2 regions of the Sphaerisporangium aureirubrum genome follow, and region 1 is predicted to be linked to the other one. Evidence: predicted binding sites of a transcription regulator. Region 1 holds the regulator's gene; the other holds the start of a gene.
The links. The regulator HrcA, encoded in region 1, represses chaperone genes, less so after heat shock. The targets are predictions, from matches to a motif close to TTGGCACTCTCNNNNNGAGAGTGCCAA.

Region 1 (10,400 bases):
CTGGAGCAGGAACTCGTCACCCAGCCGCTGTCGGCGGGGCAGACCACCCAGCCCAAGCTCCGCAGCATCCAGGCCACCCTGCAGCGGGCCCGCACCATCGTCGGCGACCGCCCCGCGACCGCGCAGGCCCTCGTCAACGGCGCCCTACTCGATCTGGAGGGGCTGACCACCGCCCGGCGCAGCGCGGCGGAGGTCTAGGGATGCTGGTCTTCGCGATCTCCGACAAGGGCGGGACCGGGCGCTCGGTCACGAGCACCAACATCGTCTACCGGCACGCGCTGCGCGGCAACGACACGTGCTACCTCGACTTCGACTTCGGCTCGCCCACCGCCGGGGCGATCTTCAGCGTCAGCTCGGTGGCGCGCGGCAGCCCGCGCAACGGCATGCACGACTACCTCTGCGGCGAGTGCGCCGAGCCGCGCCGGGTGGACATCTGGCGCGAGTCGGACCGCGAGGAGCTGCGCAGCAAACCGCCGGGAGCCGGTCGCCTGGAGCTGTACCCCGGCACCGAGGGCGGGGGCGAGCTGTCCGCCGTGGACGAGGAGACGGTGCGCAGGTGCGTCCAGCTGTTCGGCCGGCTGGAGGAGGAGTTCGACCTGTGCGTGGTGGACCTCAGCGCGGGCCGCTCCTTCACCGCCGAGCTGGTGCTGCGGGCGACCGCGCGGCTCCCCGCGACCGCGTTCCGCTGGCTGGTCTTCCACCGCTGGACCCGCCAGCACATCATCGCGGCGGACGGCCTGGTCACCGGCGGCGGCGGGCTCCTCGAAGCCGGCGCGGGCTTCGGCCACAAGCCCGACGAACTGCGCGACCGCATCCGTTACGTGCGCACCGCCGTGCTGGAACCCGAGGCCGCCGAGCTCGACGGGCTGCGCGACGAGCAACGCGCCTGGCTGAGCGCCTGCGACGCCGAGCTGCGCGAGCTCGCCCGCCGGCGCGGGGTCGGGCGCACGGCCATGCTCGGCAAGGTGCCGCTGGACCCTGTCCTCCAGTGGCGCGAGCAGCTCATCTCCGACGAGGACGTACTCGTCAGCAAGATCGCCAACGCGGCGACGGCCGCCGCGTTCGCCTCCCTGGCGGAGAAGACGGTCGACGACAGCGCGTGGGAGGGCCTGTGACGCCGGTGGCCACGACCTTCTCCGAGGTCTCCGCGCAGCGGCGCAACGCCTCCGCGCCCTACGCCCACGTGTCCGTCGAGCTCGGCCACCTCTACATGGAAGATCTCGAAGCGGGCCCCGAGCGGCTCCGCGCGCAGTTCCGCCGGGTCGCGCCGTGGGTGCGCGCCCTCGGGGCCATGTGGGGGGAGCGCCTGACGGGCCGTCCGGCGCGGATCAGCACGTGCTTCCTCGTCGACGACTACTTCAGCCGCACCCGCACCCCCGCCGAGGTGCTCCCGGCGGTGCTGGAGGCGGCGGCGGGCAACGGCCTCACCATCGACTACATCGCCCGGGAGTCGGCCTGCGCCGAGTACGACGGCGCCGCGCCCGCCGGTCTGGTCGAGGGGCGCATCGTCGGGGACCCGCCGCCCGGCACCAACGGCTCCCGGCCGCCCGTCAAGGAGACCGGCTGGCTCTGCAACGGCGTGCGCTCGCCGCGTCCCACGGCCGCGACGGCCATGGGACGGCCGCAGGCGTGGGCCCCGCCGGCGCAAAACGCCAAGCGCGGGCACTCGGTGTTCGTGGACGTGGAGCTGTGGGACGAATCCGGCGCCGGGCGCGTCTGGTCCTGCGCGTTCCTCGCCTCGGTCTGGCAGCTGCTGCGGCTCGGCCTGCTGCGCGACGACGGCGCCCTGCCCCTGGCGCCCGTGCCCCGCGGCGACGCGTGGCCGTCCACCTGGGATGCGCTGCCCGCCATCGTCAAGCTGAACGAACAGGCCGCGCCGTTCACCGCCTACACCACGCTGTCGGTGCTGTCCCCGCGGTTCCTGCCGGTCGAGCTGGCCGTGCGCACCATCCTGAGCCAGGTCATGGTCGATCCCGACGTGATGAGGGACGTCGAGGCGCGCAGCGGCAAGGAAGGCGTCGCGCTCGAAGGCGAGCTCGTCGACCGCGTCTCCTACGTCTTCGCCTAGGGCGGCGGCCGATGCTGGTGATGGGAGAGGTCCACACGGTACTGCTCCAGAACTCCGGGGAGCTCCCCGAGTCCGACTGCGAGAAGATCCTCGCGCTGCTCGCCGGCGAGCGGGTGCGCCTGTCCCGCCGGCCCGTCGCGCACGCGGTGTCGCCCGAGACGCTGACCGGGGTCGACTGCCGCCTGCCGTCGGCGTCCCGCGCCCGGGTCCGGGGCGTCGGCACCGTCGTCACCAGGTGCGCCGTCACCGGGGGCCGGGTGGCGCAGGCCTCGGCGTACGCCCGCGTCACCCGCGCCGGCGTGGACCGGCGGCTGCCCTGGTCCCACTACCTCGCCGTGCCCGGCACCATCGAGGTGCTCGGCAAGGCCAGGGAGGACGACCTCGCCGCCGGCTGCGTCGCCGAGCTGCCCGCCGAGGTGCTCGACCTCGGGGCGATCTGCGGCCTCCGGTTGGACGCCGTGCAGTCCGCGCCGCTGCTCGACCGCCGGGCGCCGTTCCGGGCGTCCCGTACCCGGCTGCGCTGGGTCGCCGGGACCGGTGACCCGTCGATCCACCTGACGGTGCACGACGAGCGGCTGCGCACCCTGCGCCTGTCCCATCCCGAGGGGTTCACCGCCGGCGTCGTGGACCTCTGCGAGGACCTGGCGCTGCACGACTGGCTGCTGACCGCGCTCCTGCTGACCGTCGGCCGGGCGCGGCGGGACGGCGCCGCGGGCCTGCACGTGCCGAAGCTCGACGTGGCGATCGACCACCTGCTGCACCTGTGGATGCCCGCCGCCCGCCTTCCCGACGCCCTGCTCCCCCTGTGGGAGGCGCTCGACCGCCGGGCCGGGCTCACCCGACAGTGGCGCTCCCTCGTCGACCGGGTGCGCGACCAGGTCGCGATGAACACCCTGGCCCTGCTCCGCACGACCGCCGACGCCGGTGGGGAGGAAAATGACTGAGAGAACACCCAAGGTGTCCCCGGCGCTCGTCCCGCGGATCGTCCGGAAGATCCTCGTCACGGTGCTGGTCGGCGGGATGAGCTACCTGGTGACCAACGCCTTCATCAGCGACGACAACGACGACCTGTGGAGCCTGCTGCTCGCCACCTTCATCTCCGGTGTGATCTTCGTGGTGCAGTTCCTCGTCGACGTGGACGCCCAGCTCGACGCCCTGCGTCAGGAGCAGCGCGTCCAGCACCGCAGCACACACACGCTGGTGGCCGACGGCTTCGCGACGATCCACCGGTCCGGCGAGCTGTACGGCCTGATCGAGGCGTCCGCGATGCCGACCGACGTGGTGACGCGGTTCGCGCACAACGCCGCGAAGGCCGGCGGCGAGGACGCGCCGGAACTGGTGCGGAAACTGGTCCACCACGAGGTCGAGCGCGTGTCGCGTTTCCTCAAGGAGCTCGGCGACACCGGACGCGCCATCTACGAGGGCGAGGACCGCGAATGGCTGCTCGCGCTGGCGCTCAACACCCAGACCAGCCTGGACGCGATCAGCCTCAGCACCGTCGACGCGCGGGAGACCGAGTTCGCCGGCGGGTTCTGGATGACCGACCTCGGCCAGCGCTACCTCAAGATCCAGCGCGGCCTCGTGCGGCGCGGGGTCGGGGTGCGAAGGATCTTCATCATGGACCGTTCCGACCGCCAGGAATCCGAGTCCTTCCGCCGCGTCTGGAAATGGCAGACCGAGATCGGCATCGACGTGCGCGTGCTCGCCGACACCGACGCCCCGCCGACCCTGCGCGGCTCGCTGTCCGACTTCATCCTCTTCGACGACGTGATCTATTACGAGTCCAACCCGTCGCCGCAGCGCGGGGACGGCATCGCCCCGATGATCCTCAGCACCATCGTGGTCGGCGACCAGGAGAAGGTGCGCGAACGCGCGGAGAGGTTCAGGGAGCTGTGGGGAGCCGCGTCTCCGCTGGCGTGAGCGGCGCCTCCTGGGTGAGCGGCGTCCCCTCGGCCTTCGGCGGCGGCGCCTCCGCGATCGGGACGAACTCGCGGTCGGGGCGGCACACGTCGAGCATGTCGCGCGCCTCCGCGGTGACGGACCGGTCGATCAGCGCCGCCACCAGCTCGGCGGTCACCGGGGCGAGGGTCACGCCGAGGCCGCTGTGGCCCGTGGCCGCGAGCACCCGGTCGTGGTCGTCCACGAACCCGATGACGGGCCGGTGGTCCGTGCTCCCCGGGCGCAGGCCCGCCCAGTGCCTCTCGATGGGCCACGTGGCGGCCACCGGCATGAGGGCGGCGACGCCTCGCAGGATCTCCGCCCGTGCCCTGCCGGTGGCCCGTCTGTTCCGCACGTGCGGCTCGTACGTCACGCCGACGGCCACCCTGCCGTCGTGGCGGGGCACGAGGTACGGGAAGCCCTCGAAATCGCCCTCCCGGACCTCGGTGAAGACGTGATGGCGCAGGGGGTAGGTGGTCGCGCCGGGGGGCCGGGTGTCGAACGCCTCGCCCTTGATGGGGAACAGGTGGTGCCGCAGGTCGGGCAGGAAGCCGGCGCTGCGGTGACCGGCCGCGACGACGACGGTGCCCGCCGAGATCAGGGTGCCGTCGTCCAGCGTGAGCTCGGCGGCGCCAGGCAGCGAACGCAGGCAGGTCACCCGGGTCCCGGTCAGCACCCGGACGCCGGCGCGCCCGCACGCGAGCGTCCTCGCCAGGGCGGCCATCAGGTCTCTCGGGTCGAGCGCCAGCTCCTCGGGGAGCAGGAAGCCGCCGACCACCGACTCGCTCAGCAGCGGCTCGAGCTCCCTGGCCTCGGCGGCGCTGAGCTGCGAGATCTTGAACGGCAGTTCTCTCCACTGCGGGAGCACCTCGGTGACGAGGCGTTCCATCTCGGTCTCGTCGAGCGCCACCTGGATGTCGCCGCCCTCCAGCACCGGCAGGGGCGAGCCGGAGGCCTCGCGGAGCTCGTCCAGCCAGGCGGGGTACATCTCACGGCTGCGTCCGATCACGACGGTCAGCGGGCCGACGCAGGCGGGCTCGGTCTGGGTGAGGATGCCGCCCACCGCGGCGTCGGAGGCGCCGAGGCCGACGCGCGGCGCCTTGTCGACGACGACGACGCTCCGGCCCTGCGAGCCGAGCCGGTGGGCGATCGCGCATCCGATCACACCGGCACCGATGATCGCGACGTCGCAGGTCTCAGGCACGCGGGCTCCCAATACGAGGCCTCCCTCATTCGAAAAATAAGGGAGGCCGGGTCGTACCCGAAGGTCACAGTCGCGTGGCCCACGGAATTCTCGCCGGAGCGGAAGTTACCACCGTTAAAACGGCTAGGCAAAAAAGCGAGGAATTTGGTGAGTTAAATACGTGGGTCTTCGGCTGGGTTTACCTATTGTGGTGGATAATCCTTCGTGGTTCTTTTGTGGCGCCAATGTGCCGATAAATAGGGACTTCGTCAGGAGATGAAGCGGATGTTCATCGGATACCGGTAGTTCTCTCCCCGGTTGGCGGCTACCGCGGCCATGATCATGATGATCAGGGAGCCGATCCAGAGGATGGGGAGGAGGAACAGGCCGATGATCAGGAAGGACAGAACGAAGCAGATGATGTAGCCGATGAACAGGGTGATCTGGAAGTTCAGCGACTCCGCCGACTGGTCGCGGACGTAGGGGGACTCGTCCTTCTTGACCAAGTAGATGATGAGCGGGCCGATGAACGAGGTGAGCAGGCCCAGCAGGTGGGCGAGCATGGCCATCGTGGTGTCGTCGGTGCCGGGGCGCGGGCCGTAGCGGCCGGGGACGTGCGGGGGACGGGCACCCACCGGGCCGTAGCCCTGGCCGTATCCGGGCTGGCCGTAGCCCGGCTGTCCGTAACCGGGCTGTCCGTAGCCCGGCTGTCCGTAACCGGGCTGACCGTAGCCTGGCTGTCCGTAACCGGGCTGACCATAGCCTGGCTGTCCGTAGCCCGGTTGACCGTAGGGCTGCTGGTATCCGGGCTGGGCGTACGGGTCGCCGTAGCCGGGCTGTCCGTAGCCGGGCTGGTGGCCCTGGGGCTGGCCTTGTCCCTGCTGGCCGTAGCCCTGGTGTCCCTGCTCTCCGTGGCCCGGCCGGCCGTACCCCTGCCCCTCGGGGGCGCCGTACGGCTGGGCGGGCTGCTGGAAGCCGGGGCGGTCGGTGGGGGTGCGGTCGTCGTTGTCCTGCGGCGGGCCGTCTTGGGGGGGCTGGCTCATGGGTCCTCCTCGGTCGTCACGAAGTCGATCAGCTCCTCCACCCGGCCGAGGAGTTCGGGTTCCAGGTCGGTGTACGTGCGGACGGATCCGAGGATCCGGCGCCAGGCGTCCGCCGGGGTCAGCCGCCAGCCGAGGGCGTCGAGCACGCCCTCCTTCCACGGCACGCCGCGCGGCACCGACGGCCAGGCCGGGATGCCGAGGACCGAGGGTTTCACCGCCTGCCAGATGTCCACGAAAGGATGCCCGGCGATCAGTACCTGGGGGGAGGACACCCGGGCGGCGATGCGGCTCTCCTTGGAGCCGGGCACCAGGTGGTCGACCAGCACCCCGAGGCGCCGCCCGCGGCCGGGGGCGAAGTCCTCGACGATCGCGGGCAGGTCGTCGACGCCGGAGAGGTATTCCACCACGACGCCCTCGACCCGCAGGTCGTGGCCCCAGATCTTCTCCACCAGGGACGCGTCGTGCACACCTTCGACGTAGATGCGGCTCTCGCGTGCCACCTTGGCCCGCAGCCCGGCCACCGCGACGGACCCGGACGCGCTGCGCCCCGGGGCCGCCGAGGGCGCGTCGGGCCGCACCAGCGTCACCGGCCTGCCCTCCAGAAGGAACGCGGCGGGAGCCAGCGGGAAGACCCGCCTGCGCCCGAAGCGGTCCTCCAGCGTGACGGCCTCCTTGTCACAGGCCACCACGGCGCCGCAGAACCCGTCACCGGCGCCGTTCGCGTCCTCCACGACGAGGCCGGGGTCGGCGGGGACGCGCGGGATCTCGGCCCGCGGCCGTCTCCACCGGCCACCGGCCAGTACATCCTGTCCGTAGTCCCGCATAGCAGGGCACGCTAGCAAGCTCAGGCGCCGGGCGGGGGGGCCTGCCAGCCACCCCCGGCGTACGGCGAGCCCTGAATCTGGACGCGCTTGCGGAAGCGGCTGCGGCGGACCACCACCACGATCGTGACCACCACGGCCAGCAGGAACCCGGCCAGCGGCACCAGGATGAGCGCGAGCACCCCGCCGGCCAGCGCGCCGGCGTTCGCCGTCAGGGCCTTGCCCACGCCGAACGCCACCTGCTTGCCGTCGTCCGCCTGGCAGGTGAACTTGTACTCGCCCGCGGCGGGCACGCCGACGTCGAACAGCAGCTCCCACACCCGGCCGCCGGCCGTGATGGTCTGCGCGGTCGTCGGGTTGGACAGCTTGGCCTTGGCGCCCGTGGAGGTGTGCTCGGCCAGGCACGTCACGTTGGCCGGGCCGGACGACGACGCGTACAGGGCGGGCTTCTCGGCGGGGTCCACCGCGGCCACCACGCTGCCGCCGCTCTGGAACGTCTTGGTGGGCGCCGCGTCGTTGAGGGTCTTGAAGAGGCCGCCGGCGAAACCGGCGACGCCGATGCCGACGCAGACCACCGCGATGATCCACACCAGCACGACCCACAGCAGCCGGGGACGGACCGGGCCGGCCGAGGGCGGGGGAGCGCCATAGGGGTTCTGCGCGGAGCCCTGAGCGCCGTAGGAGGGGGCGCCGTAGCCCTGGCCGCCGGGGGGCGGGCCGTAACCCTGGCCGCCGGGCGGCGGGCCGTAGCCGGGGCCGCCGGGGGGCGGGCCGTAGCCACCGGGCTGGCCGCCGTAGCCGCCGGGCGGCGGGTAGCCCTGGCCGCCGGGCGGGTTGCCGTACGAGGGGCCGCCCGACGGGGAGCCGAAGGGCGGGCGGTCGCCGGGGCCGCCGCCGGGACCGCCGCCGTAGGGCTGGTCGCCGGCCTGGGCGCCGTAGGAAGGAGTTCCCTGGGCGCCGTGAGGGGGCGAGCCGGGGGCGGCCTGCTCGCCGAACGGGTAGGGACGCGGGATGTGGGCCGTCGCGTCGCCGGGCCGGGGGGTGTTCTCGGTCATGCCGAAAGTGTGGACCATCTCACTTGCCTGTCGATAGCAAGCCACTTGTCGGCGGGCCGGTTCCGGGCTGTGCCCCACGGGTTATCGCACCGTGTCGGCAGGAGCCGTACACTTGGCACTCGGGAACACTGAGTGCCAGGCCAGGCGTTCACGCAGGCACGGAGCAGGCAGGAGGTGAGCACATGCTCGATGATCGCAAGCTGGCGGTTCTGCGCGCCGTCGTCGAGGACTACGTGTCCACCAATGAACCCGTGGGCTCCAAGGCGTTGGCGGAGCGGCACAACCTCGGCGTCTCGCCGGCCACCGTCCGCAACGACATGGCGGTGCTGGAGGAGCAGGGGTACATCGCTCAGCCCCACACCAGCGCGGGACGCGTGCCCACCGACAAGGGCTACCGGCTGTTCGTCGACCGGCTGTCCCAGATCAAGCCGCTGTCCTCCGCCGAGCGCCGCGCCATCGAGACCTTCCTCGCCGGGGCCGTCGACCTCGACGACGTCGTGACGCGCACGGTGCGGCTGCTCGCGCAGCTCACCCGGCAGGTCGCGGTGGTGCAGTATCCCTCGCTGATCCGCTCCACGGTGCGGCACGTCGAGCTGGTGCCGCTGTCGGAGCGCCGCATCATGCTGGTGCTGATCACCAACACCGGGCGGGTCGAGCAGCGGGTCGTCGACCTCCCCGACGTGGTCGAGGACGACCGCATCGCCCACCTGCGGGCCGTGCTCAACGCCTGCCTGGACGGCTGCGCGCTGGGCCGCGTGCCCGAGACGGTGGCCGACCTGCAGGAGCGCCTGCCCGAGGACGACCGCCCGATGGCCGGCACGATCTTGTCCGTACTCCTGGACACCCTGGTCGACCGGCACGAAGAAAAGATCGTCTTCGCCGGGGCGGCCAACCTCACGGCCGACTTCACCGTCGGCCTGCGTGACGTGCTCGAAGCCCTTGAGGAACAGGTCGTGCTGATGCGGCTGCTCGGAGAAGTCGGCGACTCCTCCGTAACGGTGCGGATCGGCTCAGAGAACCCCTATTCGGGGCTTCGTGGCACTTCCATCGTCGCCGCCGGATACGGTTCGGGCGACAATGAACTGGCCCGGCTCGGAGTGCTGGGCCCGACGCGAATGGACTACCCGGTGACCATGGGAGCGGTGCGCGCAGTGGCACGCTATGTCGGCCAGATTCTGGCGGGGTCCTAGTGGCGCGCGACTACTACGCCATTCTCGGCGTCCGCCGTGACGCCGGGCAGGATGAGATCAAGAAGGCGTATCGCCGCCTGGCGCGCGAGCTGCACCCCGACCTGAACCCCGACCCGGAGACGCAGGAACGGTTCAAGGAGATCAACCAGGCGTACGAGGTCCTGTCGGACCCCAACAAACGCCAGATGTTCGATCTCGGGGCCGATCCCTACGGCGGGGGCGGCGGGGCCGGTTCCGCCGGTGCCGGTTTCGGCGCCGGGTTCCCGTTCAGCGACATCATGGACGCCTTCTTCGGCGGCGGCGCCGGGGCACGCGGGCCGCGGTCCCGGGCGCGGCGCGGGCGCAACGCCACCATCCGCGTCGAGCTCGACCTCGCCGAGTCGGCGTTCGGCACCACCCGTGAGCTGGTCGTGGACACCGCCATCCTGTGCGAGGTCTGCCACGGCTCCGGTGCGGCGTCCGGCACCCACCCCGACACCTGCGACATGTGCCACGGCCGCGGCGAGATCTCCCAGGTGACCCGCTCGTTCCTCGGCCAGGTCATGACCGCCCGCCCGTGCCCCCAGTGCGGTGGCTTCGGCTCGATCATCCAGCACCCCTGCCAGGAGTGCTCCGGCGACGGCCGCGTCCGCACCCGCCGCACCATCAAGGTCCGCATCCCCGCGGGCGTCGAGGACGGCACCCACATCCAGCTCGCCGGCGAAGGCGAGATCGGCCCCGGCGGCGGCCCCCCCGGCGACCTGTTCCTGGAGATCGTCGAACGCGCCCACCAGATCTTCGAGCGCCGCGGCGACGACCTCCACTGCACCGTCCAGATCCCCATGACCGCCGCCGCCCTCGGCACCACCCTCACGGTCGAGACCCTGGACGGCGCCGAAGAGATCGACATCCGCCCCGGCGCCCAGTCCGGCCAGGTGATCCCCCTGTACAGCAAGGGCGTCCAGCACCTCAACGAGACCGGCCGAGGCGACCTCCTGATCCACATCAACGTGGAAACCCCCACCCGCCTGGACCCCGCCCAGGAAGACCTCCTGAAGGAACTCTCCAAACTCCGCGGCGAAGAACGCCCCCCCGGCAAATTCGCCCCCGGCCAACAGGGCTT
Region 2 (10,400 bases), on a different contig from region 1:
GTCGCCCACGGCGCGGCGGTGGCGGTCGGCGTACTGGTCGAAGGGCTCGGCGCGTCTGCGGAACTCCAGGACGTCGGCCTCGGCCTGCTGGGCGGCGAGTTCCTCGGCCTCGCGGTGCTCGCGGGCGCGGCGCTCCTGCTCGGCGTGGGCGCGGGCGGCGGCGGCGCGGCGGTCGCGGTCGGTGGAGACGGCTACGCGCAGCATCATCAGGTAGCCGGCCAGGACCAGCACCGAGGGGGTGAGGGCCCACCAGGGCAGCCAGCCGGTGATGCACGCGACATACGTGCCCGCGTGCAGCAGGACGCTCCACAGCAGCCAGCGGCGGCGGCGGGCCATGACGCGGGCCCTGCGGCGGGACTCGGCGGGGGAGAGCCGCTCGGGAGCGGCGTCGGCGCCGAGGGCTTCCTGCTCCTGTGGCTCTTCGTCCTGTGGCTCCTGGTCCAGCTGCTCCTCGGGCGGCCGTTCCCACGCCTCCCCGGCCTGCGGGGCGGTGGCCTTTGCCCGCTCGTGGCGTGAGCCGATGATCTCGTGACGGAGGACGGCCTCGGCCTTCGGGAGGGTCGCGGAACGGTCTTCCGCGGGGTTCGCGGGGACACCCGTGGCGGGCGCTTGACCGGAGGGGACCGGGAGGTCCATGGTGTCGTCGTCGGGGTGGACGACGATCGGGGAGGACGACATGTCGGTGAGGGTGTCGCCGTCCGGGTAGTCGGCGTACGGCTCGGCGTGCTCGAGGGCATGGCGGTCTCGGCGCAGCCACATGGGCACCAGGACGCACAGCCACATCACCACGATGCCGAGATAGAGGAAGGCACTGCTCATCCGGCCTCCTCGGGGCAGCGTGAACACGCCGTGGGACTGGGTGCCGGCGCGAATGTGTTCACGTGACGCACCGTAGGACCGGGTGTCACTGGTTGACGAGCATTCGGTGCGGTGTGTCGCGAGATCGTCAACCTGTTTATCGCCAAGCGTCGGTCAAAGCTCGCTATGCCACGCTAAGCCATGCCATCGTGCGGCGCCTTCTGGCCGCTCTGCCGCCACTGCGCCAGCAGCCCGCGCGGGACGTCCTCCAGGGTGAGGGCGTAGCAGATGTGGTCGCGCCAGGCGCCGTCGATGTGCAGGTGACGGCGGCGCACGCCCTCCTCGCGGAAGCCGAGTTTCTCGACCACACGGCGGCTCGCGTGGTTCTCCGGGCGGATGTTGGCCTCCAGGCGGTGCAGGCCGACCGTGAAGAAGCAGTGGTCGACGGCCATCGCGAGCGCGGTCGGGATGATGCCGCGTCCGGCGAGGGCACCGCTGACCCAGTAGCCGACCTGGGCCGACCGCGCCGACCCCCACACGATGGCGCCCACGGTGAGCTGCCCGGCGAACGCGCCGCGCCAGGTGACGACCCACGGCAGGGCCAGGCCCTGGCGTGCCTCACGCCGCAGCGTGCCGACCATGGAGATGTAGGGCCCGAGGCCGGTGCGGAACAGCGGCGTCTCGGGGTTGCTCGGCTCCCACGGCCGTAGCCAGTCGGCGTTGCGCAGCCGCGTCTCCCGCCACACGCTCACGTCGCGCAGTCGCAGCGGCCGGAGCCCTACCGGCCCTTCTTCCAGGGTCACCGGCCAGCCGCGTAGTCGATCCACGGGTCAATCATCCCCTGTCGAACCCTATGTTCGCCATGGCGTACCTTATGTCCCCCTTGACACCGCCCACCGAGGAGTGCCAAGCCGATGGCGCAGCGTACCGGGTAACGGCACTCTTGCGGGAGGTGGTCCGGGGATGGCCTGGACAGGTCAGTGATCGCCGCCGTGGATCTGGTCGACGGCGTGCCTGAGCACCGGCGCGAGGACGGCCATGCCGTCGCGCACGCCGCCCGAGGAGCCGGGGAGGTTGACGATGAGGGTGCGGCCCGCCTGCCCGGCGAGCCCCCGGGACAACACGGACGTAGGCACCTTTTCGCGGTTGGCCTGCCTTACGGCCTCCGCGATGCCGGGGATCTCGCGGTCGATCACCCGCCGGGTCATCTCGGGCGTGAGGTCCTGCGGCGTCAGCCCGGTGCCGCCGGTGGTGACGATCACGTCGTACCCGGCCCGCACGCCCTCGCGCAGCGCGTCCTCGACCGGCTCGCCGTCCGGCACCACGCGGGGGCCGTCCACCTCGCAGCCAGCCTCGGCGAGCAGCTCGGCGAGCAGCTGCCCGGACTTGTCGGGATATATCCCGGCGGTGGCGCGGTTGGACGCCGTCACCACCAGCGCCCTCACGGCCGGGTCCAGACGCCGGTCTTGCCGCCCGTCTTCTCCTCGACCCGCACGTCGGTGATCACCGCCGCCGGATCGACCGCCTTGATCATGTCGACCATGGCGAGCGCGGCCACCGTCACGGCGGTCAGCGCCTCCATCTCCACGCCCGTGCGGTCGGCGGTCTTCACCCGCGCGCTGATCAGCACGCCGTAGTCCTCGACGCCGACGTCGACCTTCACGCCGTGCACCGCGATCGGATGGCACAGCGGGATCAGCTCAGGGGTGCGCTTGGCCCCCTGGATGCCCGCGATGCGCGCCACCCCGACGGCGTCGCCCTTCGGCACGTCGCCCGCACGCAGGACCGCCACCGCCTCGGGCGACAGCAGCACGCGGCCGGTCGCGAGGGCCGTCCGGACGCTGACGTCCTTGCCGGACACGTCCACCATGCGGGCCGCGCCGGACTCGTCCAGATGGGTCAGCTCACTCACAGCGGGATCACCTCCACGGCGGCGCCCGCGGGCACCTCGGTGGCGTCCTCGGGCACGACGATCAGGGCGTTGGCGGCGGCCAGCGCGGCGAGCTGGTGGGAACCCTGGCCCCGTACCGGCGCGACGCGGTCGCCGTCCAGCACGCCGCGCAGGTAGGAACGCTTGCCGGACGGCGAGCGCAGCGCCGCGGTCGTGGTGGCGGTAACCATCGGCGGCGGCCCGGCGGGCAGGCCCCGCATCCGGGCGAGCGCCGGGCGGACGTACAGGACGAAGGAGACGTACGACGAGACCGGGTTGCCAGGCAGCGTGAAGATCGGGACCTCCCGCTCGCCGACCACCCCGAAGCCCTGCGGCATGCCCGGCTGCATGGCGACCTTCTCGAAGCGGACCGTGCCGAGCGGGGTCAGCGCCTCCTTTACCGGCTCGTAGGCGCCCATCGAGATGCCGCCGCTGGTGATCACCGCGTCGGCCTCGGGGAGCAGGCCGGTGAGGATCTCCAGGAACAGCGCCGGGTCGTCGCCGACGGCGCTCCTGCGGTACGCCTCGCCGCCCGCCTCGCGCACCGCGGCGACCAGGGTGTAGCTGTTGGACTCCCAGATCTGGCCGGGCCCGAGCGGCAGCCCCGGGTCGACCAGCTCCGCGCCGGTGGACAGCACCAGCACCCGGGGACGCGGGAGGGCCCGCACGGCACGCCGCCCCACCCCGGCCAGGACGCCGAGCTGGGCGGGGCCGATCAGCGTGCCGGAATCCAGCACGACGTCCCCGGCCCGGACGTCCTCGCCCGAGCGGCGGATCGCGTTGCCGGCCTCGGCGGGCCGGTGGATCGCGACGCGCACCGTGCCGCCGTCGGTCCACTCGACCGGCACCACGGCGTCGGCGCCCTCGGGCACCGGCGCGCCGGTCATGATGCGGGTGACCGAACCGGGCTCGATCACGTGCGGCGCGTGCTCCCCGGCGGGAACGTCCGCGACCACCGGCAGCAGGACCGGACGGTCCTCAGTGGCCGTCTCGACGTCCTTGGCGCGCACGGCGTAGCCGTCCATGGCGGAGTTGTCGAACGGCGGCAGCGCGACCGGCGAGGTGACGCTCTCGGCCAGCACCGCGCCGAGGGCCCGGTCGAGGTCGATCTCGACCGGGTCCAGCGGTCGCACCGTGCGCAGGATCTCCGCCAGATGCGCGTCGACCGGCTTCATGACGCGCTGTCGTCCAGGAACTCCCGCAGCCAGGGGATGAAGTCCGGGGCCAGGTCGGGCCGCTCGGAGGCGAACTGCACGACCGTGCGCAGGTAGTCGAGCTTGTTGCCGGTGTCGTAGCGCCGCCCGCGGAACAGCACCCCGTGCACCGGGCCGCCGCCGTCGTTCTCCCGGCCGGCCAGCTCCAGCAGCGCGTCGGTGAGCTGGATCTCGCCGCCCCGGCCGGGCGGGGTGTTCTCCAGCACCTCGAACACCGCGGGGTCGATGACGTACCGCCCGATGACCGCCCAGTTGGACGGCGCCTCGTCCGCCGGCGGCTTCTCGACCAGGCCGGTCACCCGGACCACGTCGTCCTCGGAGGTGGGGGCGATCTCGGCGCAGCCGTACAGGGAGACCTGCTCGCGCGGCACCTCCATCAGCGCGACCACGCTGCCGCCGTAGGTGTCGCGCACCTCGATCATGCGCTGGAGCAGGTGGTCCCGGTGGTCGATCAGGTCGTCGCCGAGCAGGCAGGCGAAGGGGTTGTCCCCGACGTGCTGCTTGGCGCACAGGACCGCGTGGCCGAGGCCCTTGGGCTCGCCCTGGCGTACGTAGTGGAAAGTGGCGATCTCGACGGGTTCGAGCACCTGGGACAGGCGTTCCTCGTCGCCCTTGGCCGCGAGCACTTCCTCAAGCTCGTACGCTCGGTCGAAGTGGTCCTCGATGGAGCGCTTGTTCCGGCCGGTCACCATGAGGAGATCGAGCAGCCCGGCGGCGACCGCCTCCTCGACGACATACTGGATGGCCGGCTTGTCGACGATCGGCAGCATCTCTTTGGGGGTCGCCTTGGTGGCCGGGAGGAACCTCGTGCCGAGCCCCGCGGCGGGGATGACGACCTTGGTCACTGGATCGTAGTCAGCCATGGGATGCACCTTAATGGAGGGCCGAGTGGACAAAGCGGAGCTGCGCCGCAGGATCGTCACCGCACGAGCAGAGGTCGCCGATCCACGCGGCTCCGCGACAGCGATCAGGGAAACGCTACTCGACCAACCTTGGGTGCAGATGGCCGGGTTGGTCGCGGCGTACTGGTCGACGGGCACCGAGCCTGCGACGCACGGGCTGGTCTTCGCCCTGTGGAAGCACGGCGCCACGGTCATCCTGCCCATCCTGCGGCCGGACGACGACCTGGACTGGGCGGTGTACGACGGCCCCGACTCGCTGGCGCCCGGCCCGCGCAAGCTGATGGAGCCGGTCGACACGCCGCGGGGGGTCAACGCCATCCGCACGGCGGCGCTGGTCATCGTGCCCGCGCTCGCCGTGGACCCCGTCACCGGGATGCGGCTCGGGCGGGGCGGGGGGTCGTACGACCGGGCGCTGGCCCGGGTGGGGCCGAACGTGCCGACCGTGGCGCTGCTGCACGAGGGGGAGCTGGTCGGCGTGCCGGCCGAGCCTCACGACCGGCCGGTGTCGATGGCGGCGCTGCCGTCGGGGATCGTGCGCATCCCCGGCGTCACGGCAGGATCGTCAGGTCGTTGAGGCCGCCGCTCCTGTCGAAGTAGTCGGTCAGCTTGTCGTCCCTGATCGCCGCGTAGAACCGTTCACCGGCCTTCTTGTCCAGCCGGACGACGCTCGCGCCACGCACCGTGACCGACCCCAGGTTGGGGAGGGTGGCCGAGTCGACGTCGTCCGGCCTGACGTCCCGCAGCTCCAGCGCCAGGTCACGCAGCGTGCCCAGCGTCACCCCCGAGTCCACGCTCACCGCGCGGGTGAGGGCCTCCAGGAAGTCGTTCAGCTTGAGGGGGTCGGTGAGCAGGTCCCGGCTGATGATCTTGCGGCCCATCGCGCCGATGAACGCCTGCTGGCGGCGGATCCGGTCGAAGTCCCCGCCGGGGAGGTTGTACCGCTGCCGGACGAACAGCAGCGCCTTCTCGCCCTCCAGGTGCACCGTGCCCTGCGGCCAGGTGACCTTGTTCGCCGGGTCGTACACCTCGCGGGCCACGTACACGTCGACGCCGCCGATCGCCTTGGTCATCGTGACGAAGCCCTGGAAGTCCAGGGCGGCGAAGTGGTCGATGCGGACCCTGGTCAGGTCCTCCACCGTGCGGATCAGCAGCTTGGGCCCGCCGAAGGAGTACGCGGCGTTGATCTTGTTGTTTCCGTGGCCGGGGATGCGGACATAAGAGTCGCGGGGGATGCCGATGAGGGTGAGCCGAGCCCGGTCCGCCGGGACATGCACGATCATGATGGTGTCGGCCCGCTGGTTGCCCGCCTCGCCCGGCCGCTTGTCCGAGCCGATGAGCAGCCAGTTCTGCGCCTCACCGACCGTCTTGACCGGACGGCCCGCCTCCTCGGGGAACGCTTCCGGGATGCGCTCGATGTTGCCGTTCAGCGCGAACTGACGCTCCATCAGCACCGCGAACCCTGCCGCGACCACCATCGCCACGCCGAGCGCGGTCACGATGAGTAACCGTCGCAGCAGACGGGGACGTTTCCTCGGCTCCGTCCGGACGATCTTCTCCTCGCCGGCGTCCCCCGTGTTTTCAGCGACCGGGGAAGTCTCGTCCGTCACGTGATGACCCGTCTTGATGATGTAACGCGTGTGTCGCGTGTGACGGTAGCTGAAAGTAGTTCATCGTGGTAGGGGGCTATACGAATACGACAGAATGGCCCGAAAACGCGAGATCGGAGGCCGGTGGATCTGGACATCTGGCTGCTGCTCGCGTCCGTCGTCGTCATCGTCGCCATCGCCTCGGTACGGGTCGCGCACCGCACGGGACTGCCCAGCCTGCTGATCTACCTCGGTCTCGGGCTGCTGCTCGGTGAGGCGGGCCTCGGCATCCAGTTCGAGAATGCCCAGCTCGCGCAGCAGATCGGGCTGATCGCGCTCGCCGTCATCCTCGCCGAGGGCGGCCTGACCACCAACTGGCAGCACGTACAGCGGGCCGTGCCCACGGCGCTGGTGCTCGCCACGCTCGGCGTCGTCGTCAGCATCCTCGCGCTGGCCGGGGCCGTGCACTGGCTGCTGGACATGAACTGGCGCTCCTCGCTGCTGCTCGGCGCCATCCTGGCCTCCACCGACGCCGCCGCGGTGTTCTCCGTGCTGCGCCGCCTGCCGCTGCCGCCGCGGCTCGCCGGGATCCTCGAAGCCGAGTCAGGCTTCAACGACGCACCCACCGTGATCGTCGTCATGATGCTGAGCACCACCGCGACCACGCTGCCCAGCGCCGGGCACGTCCTGCTCGACGCCGTGATCGAGCTCACCGTCGGCACCGCCGTGGGCCTGGTCGTCGGGCCGCTCGGCGCGTACGCGCTGCGCCGCGTGGCGCTGCCCGCGTCCGGCCTGTATCCCATCGCCGTGCTCGCGCTGGCCCTGGTCACCTACAGCGGGGCGGCGCTGCTGCACGGCAGCGGGTTCCTCGCGGTGTACCTCTCGACCCTGGTGCTCGGCAACGCCAGGCTGCCGCACCGCATCGCCACCCGCGGCTTCGCCGAAGGCGCCGCCTGGCTCGCCCAGATCGGGCTGTTCGTCATGCTCGGCCTGCTCGCCAGCCCGTACGAACTGCCGTCCACCATCGGCCCCGGCCTGGTCGGCGGCCTGACGCTGGTGCTGCTCGCCCGGCCGCTGTCGGTGATGGCGTCCGCGCTGGTGGTACGGCTGTCGCGCATCGACGTCCTGAGCACCCGCGAGCAGATCTTCCTGTCCTGGGCCGGGCTGCGCGGCGCGGTGCCCATCGTGCTGGCCACCATCCCGTGGGCCGCCGGGGTGCCCGGGGCCAAAGGGATCTTCAACGAGGTCTTCGTCATCGTGATCGTCTTCACGATGGTGCAGGGCCCGTCACTGCCGTACCTCGCCCGCCTGCTCGGCATCACCGCACCCGACGAGGCCCGCGAGCTGGACGTCGAGTCCGCGCCCCTGGAGGAGCTCAACGCCGACCTCCTCCAGGTCACCATCCCGCCTGGCTCCGGGCTGCACGGCGTGGAGATCTTCGAGCTACGACTGCCGTCCGACGCCGCGGTGACCATGATCGTCCGGGACAACCACTCGTTCGTCCCCGAACCCAGCACCCGGCTGCGCACCGGGGACCAGCTGCTGCTCGTCACCATCGCCCAGCACCGGCTGACCGTGGAACGGCGCCTGCGGGCCATCAGCCGCCGAGGCAAGCTGGCAGGCTGGTTCGGGGAACGCGGCGACTGACCGGTGATCGCGACCTTCCGGCGCCACCGTCGCCTCCCGGGTAGACCGAACCCCCCTCGCGTCCCTGCCCGCCGCACGCCTCTGGCCGCGCTCCCCTCCGGCTCGCCCGGCACCCTTAGACCACCCCTTCCCACCGCCGGGCACCCCGGCCCGACCAGCCGTTTCACTCCCTACCGGCGTCTGCGGGACCGGGACTAGAAACGCCCTGGGTGGCGTTTACCCTAATCGGCTGCGTACCATTAGCAGTCGCACAGGTAGAGTGCCAAACTACGCTGAGCCATATAAGGAGGAGTGCGTGCCTACCTACCAGTACGCCTGCACCGAATGCGGTGAGGGCCTCGAGGTCGTCCAGCGCTTCACCGACGACGCGCTGACCACCTGCCCCCAGTGCCAGGGCCAGCTCCGCAAGGTCTTCTCCGCCGTAGGCATCGTCTTCAAGGGCTCCGGTTTCTACCGAACCGACAACCGTTCGGGCTCCTCCACCGCGCCGAGCACCACCGCCCCCGCCACCAGCACCACCACGAGCGACTCCACCCCCAAGAAGGAACCGGCCTCCACCGCCTCTTCCTCCTCCTCCAGCACCACCACAAGCAGCTCCGCCGCCTAGAACCCATGGTTGTACGGCCCCCGGCCGTACAACCATCCCCGGCTAACGGGCCCCGACCGCACGCGCTCCACTCACGCGCCCCCCCACCACGCTCCGCACGCCACCCCCCCGGCTAACGGGCCCCGGCCACACGCGCTCCACTCACGCGCCCCCCCACCGCGCTCCGCACGCCACCCCCCCGGCTAACGGGCCCCGGCCACACGCGCTCCACTCACGCGCCCCCGCACCACGCTCCGCACGCCCACGTGCCACAGCCCTCCCCCACCCGCAGCACCCAAGCAGGCGCCGACGCGGCGGGACGCAGGACGGCGAATCCGGCGCCCCCATACGGCGGCCGACCGAGACAGCGCACCAGGGTTATCCACAGGACCAACCTCACCCCTCACCCCACCCCCTCCAGCGCGCTAATCTCTCGCCCATGGTCATGACAGCGGACATCGGCGTCATCGGCGGCTCCGGCTTCTACTCCCTCCTCGAAGACGCCAAAGAGATCGAGGTAGACACCCCTTACGGCCCCCCCAGCGACGTGATCACGGTAGGCCAGATCGGCGAACGCTCAGTGGCCTTCGTCCCACGCCACGGCCGTGACCACCGCTACCCACCCCACCGCATCCCCTACCGCGCCAACCTCTGGGCCCTACGCTCCCTAGGTGTTCGCCAGGTGGTCGCCCCCAGCGCAGTGGGTTCCCTCCGCGCCGACTACGGCCCAGGCACCCTGGTAATCCCCGACCAACTGATCGACCGCACCTCAGGCAGAGACCAGACCTACTACGAGGCAGGCGGCGCCGTCCACGTCCCCTTCGCCGACCCGTACTGCCCCCGAGGCCGCACCCTCGCCTACGAAAAGGCGCAAGCAGAAGGCTGGCCGGCCATAGACGGCGGCACCCTGGTGATCATCGAAGGCCCCCGCTTCTCCACCCGAGCCGAATCCAAGTGGTTCAGCTCCAACGGCTGGTCCATCATCGGCATGACCGGCCACCCCGAAGCCGTCCTGGCCCGCGAGCTGGCCCTCTGCTACACCCCCCTGGCCCTGGTCACCGACCACGACGCCGGCGTGGAGACCGGCGAGGGCGTCACTCAGGAAGAGGTCCTCAGCTTCTTCGCCGCCAACAGCGAACGCATGCGCACCCTCGTAGGCACCGTCGTAGCCGAGCTGTCCCTCGACCGCACCTGCCCCTGCCCCGAAGCCCTGACAGGCATCCCCCTCCCCTTCGACCTCCCCTGACCGGCCCCGACACCCGGAAAGGCCATCCCAGGAGCCAGCGATGCGGCAAACAGCACCCCCCCTCCGGCTGATCAACCGTCATCGCCGGCTCCTGGCCGTCCTCCTGGCCGCCACCGCCACCTGGTGCGTCACCCTCGCCGTACACCCGCCCCCCACCACCGCAATCCTCGCCGCCGCCCACGACCTCAAGAGCGGCCCCCTGACCGCCACCGACCTGACCGTGATCCACCTCCCCGATCACGCGGTCCCCGACGGCGCCCTACGCCCAGGCACCCCCCTCACCGGCCGCGTCCTGGCCGCCCCCCTCCGCCGCGGCGAGCCCCTGACCGACCTCCGCCTCCTCGGCCCCACCCTCGTCGACACCTACGGCCCAGGCATGCGAGCCACCCCCGTCCGCCTCCACGACCCAGGCGCAGCCACCCTCGTCCACCCCGGCGACGTGATAGACGTGATCGGCACCACAACCCAATGGGAGGACACCCCCACCCCAC

Region 2: ACFP1K_RS35110 (FmdB family zinc ribbon protein) is a predicted target of HrcA. The motif match lies at 8,317-8,343, and genes of this name have one in related genera.

What each region holds. Positions count from the first base shown of each region.
Region 1 covers NZ_JBHSRF010000089.1:134-10,533, reverse strand. The annotation lists gene ACFP1K_RS35315 (SCO2524 family protein) at 1-198, shown strand, start outside; gene ACFP1K_RS35310 (SCO2523 family variant P-loop protein) at 201-1,115, shown strand; gene ACFP1K_RS35305 (SCO2522 family protein) at 1,112-2,068, shown strand; gene ACFP1K_RS35300 (SCO2521 family protein) at 2,080-3,012, shown strand; gene ACFP1K_RS35295 (hypothetical protein) at 3,005-3,988, shown strand; gene ACFP1K_RS35290 (NAD(P)/FAD-dependent oxidoreductase) at 3,951-5,210, opposite strand; gene ACFP1K_RS35285 (DUF4870 domain-containing protein) at 5,459-6,232, opposite strand; gene ACFP1K_RS35280 (DUF3097 domain-containing protein) at 6,229-7,056, opposite strand; gene ACFP1K_RS35275 (hypothetical protein) at 7,077-8,108, opposite strand; gene hrcA (heat-inducible transcriptional repressor HrcA) at 8,291-9,298, shown strand; gene dnaJ (molecular chaperone DnaJ) at 9,298-10,400, shown strand, end outside.
Region 2 covers NZ_JBHSRF010000088.1:1,331-11,730, reverse strand. The annotation lists gene ACFP1K_RS35155 (hypothetical protein) at 1-819, opposite strand, end outside; gene ACFP1K_RS35150 (GNAT family N-acetyltransferase) at 993-1,625, opposite strand; gene ACFP1K_RS35145 (MogA/MoaB family molybdenum cofactor biosynthesis protein) at 1,776-2,243, opposite strand; gene moaC (cyclic pyranopterin monophosphate synthase MoaC) at 2,240-2,710, opposite strand; gene glp (molybdotransferase-like divisome protein Glp) at 2,707-3,903, opposite strand; gene galU (UTP--glucose-1-phosphate uridylyltransferase GalU) at 3,900-4,805, opposite strand; gene ACFP1K_RS35125 (5-formyltetrahydrofolate cyclo-ligase) at 4,831-5,418, shown strand; gene ACFP1K_RS35120 (LCP family protein) at 5,393-6,340, opposite strand; gene ACFP1K_RS35115 (potassium/proton antiporter) at 6,575-8,077, shown strand; gene ACFP1K_RS35110 (FmdB family zinc ribbon protein) at 8,373-8,684, shown strand; gene ACFP1K_RS35105 (S-methyl-5'-thioadenosine phosphorylase) at 9,103-9,909, shown strand; gene cpaB (Flp pilus assembly protein CpaB) at 9,950-10,400, shown strand, end outside.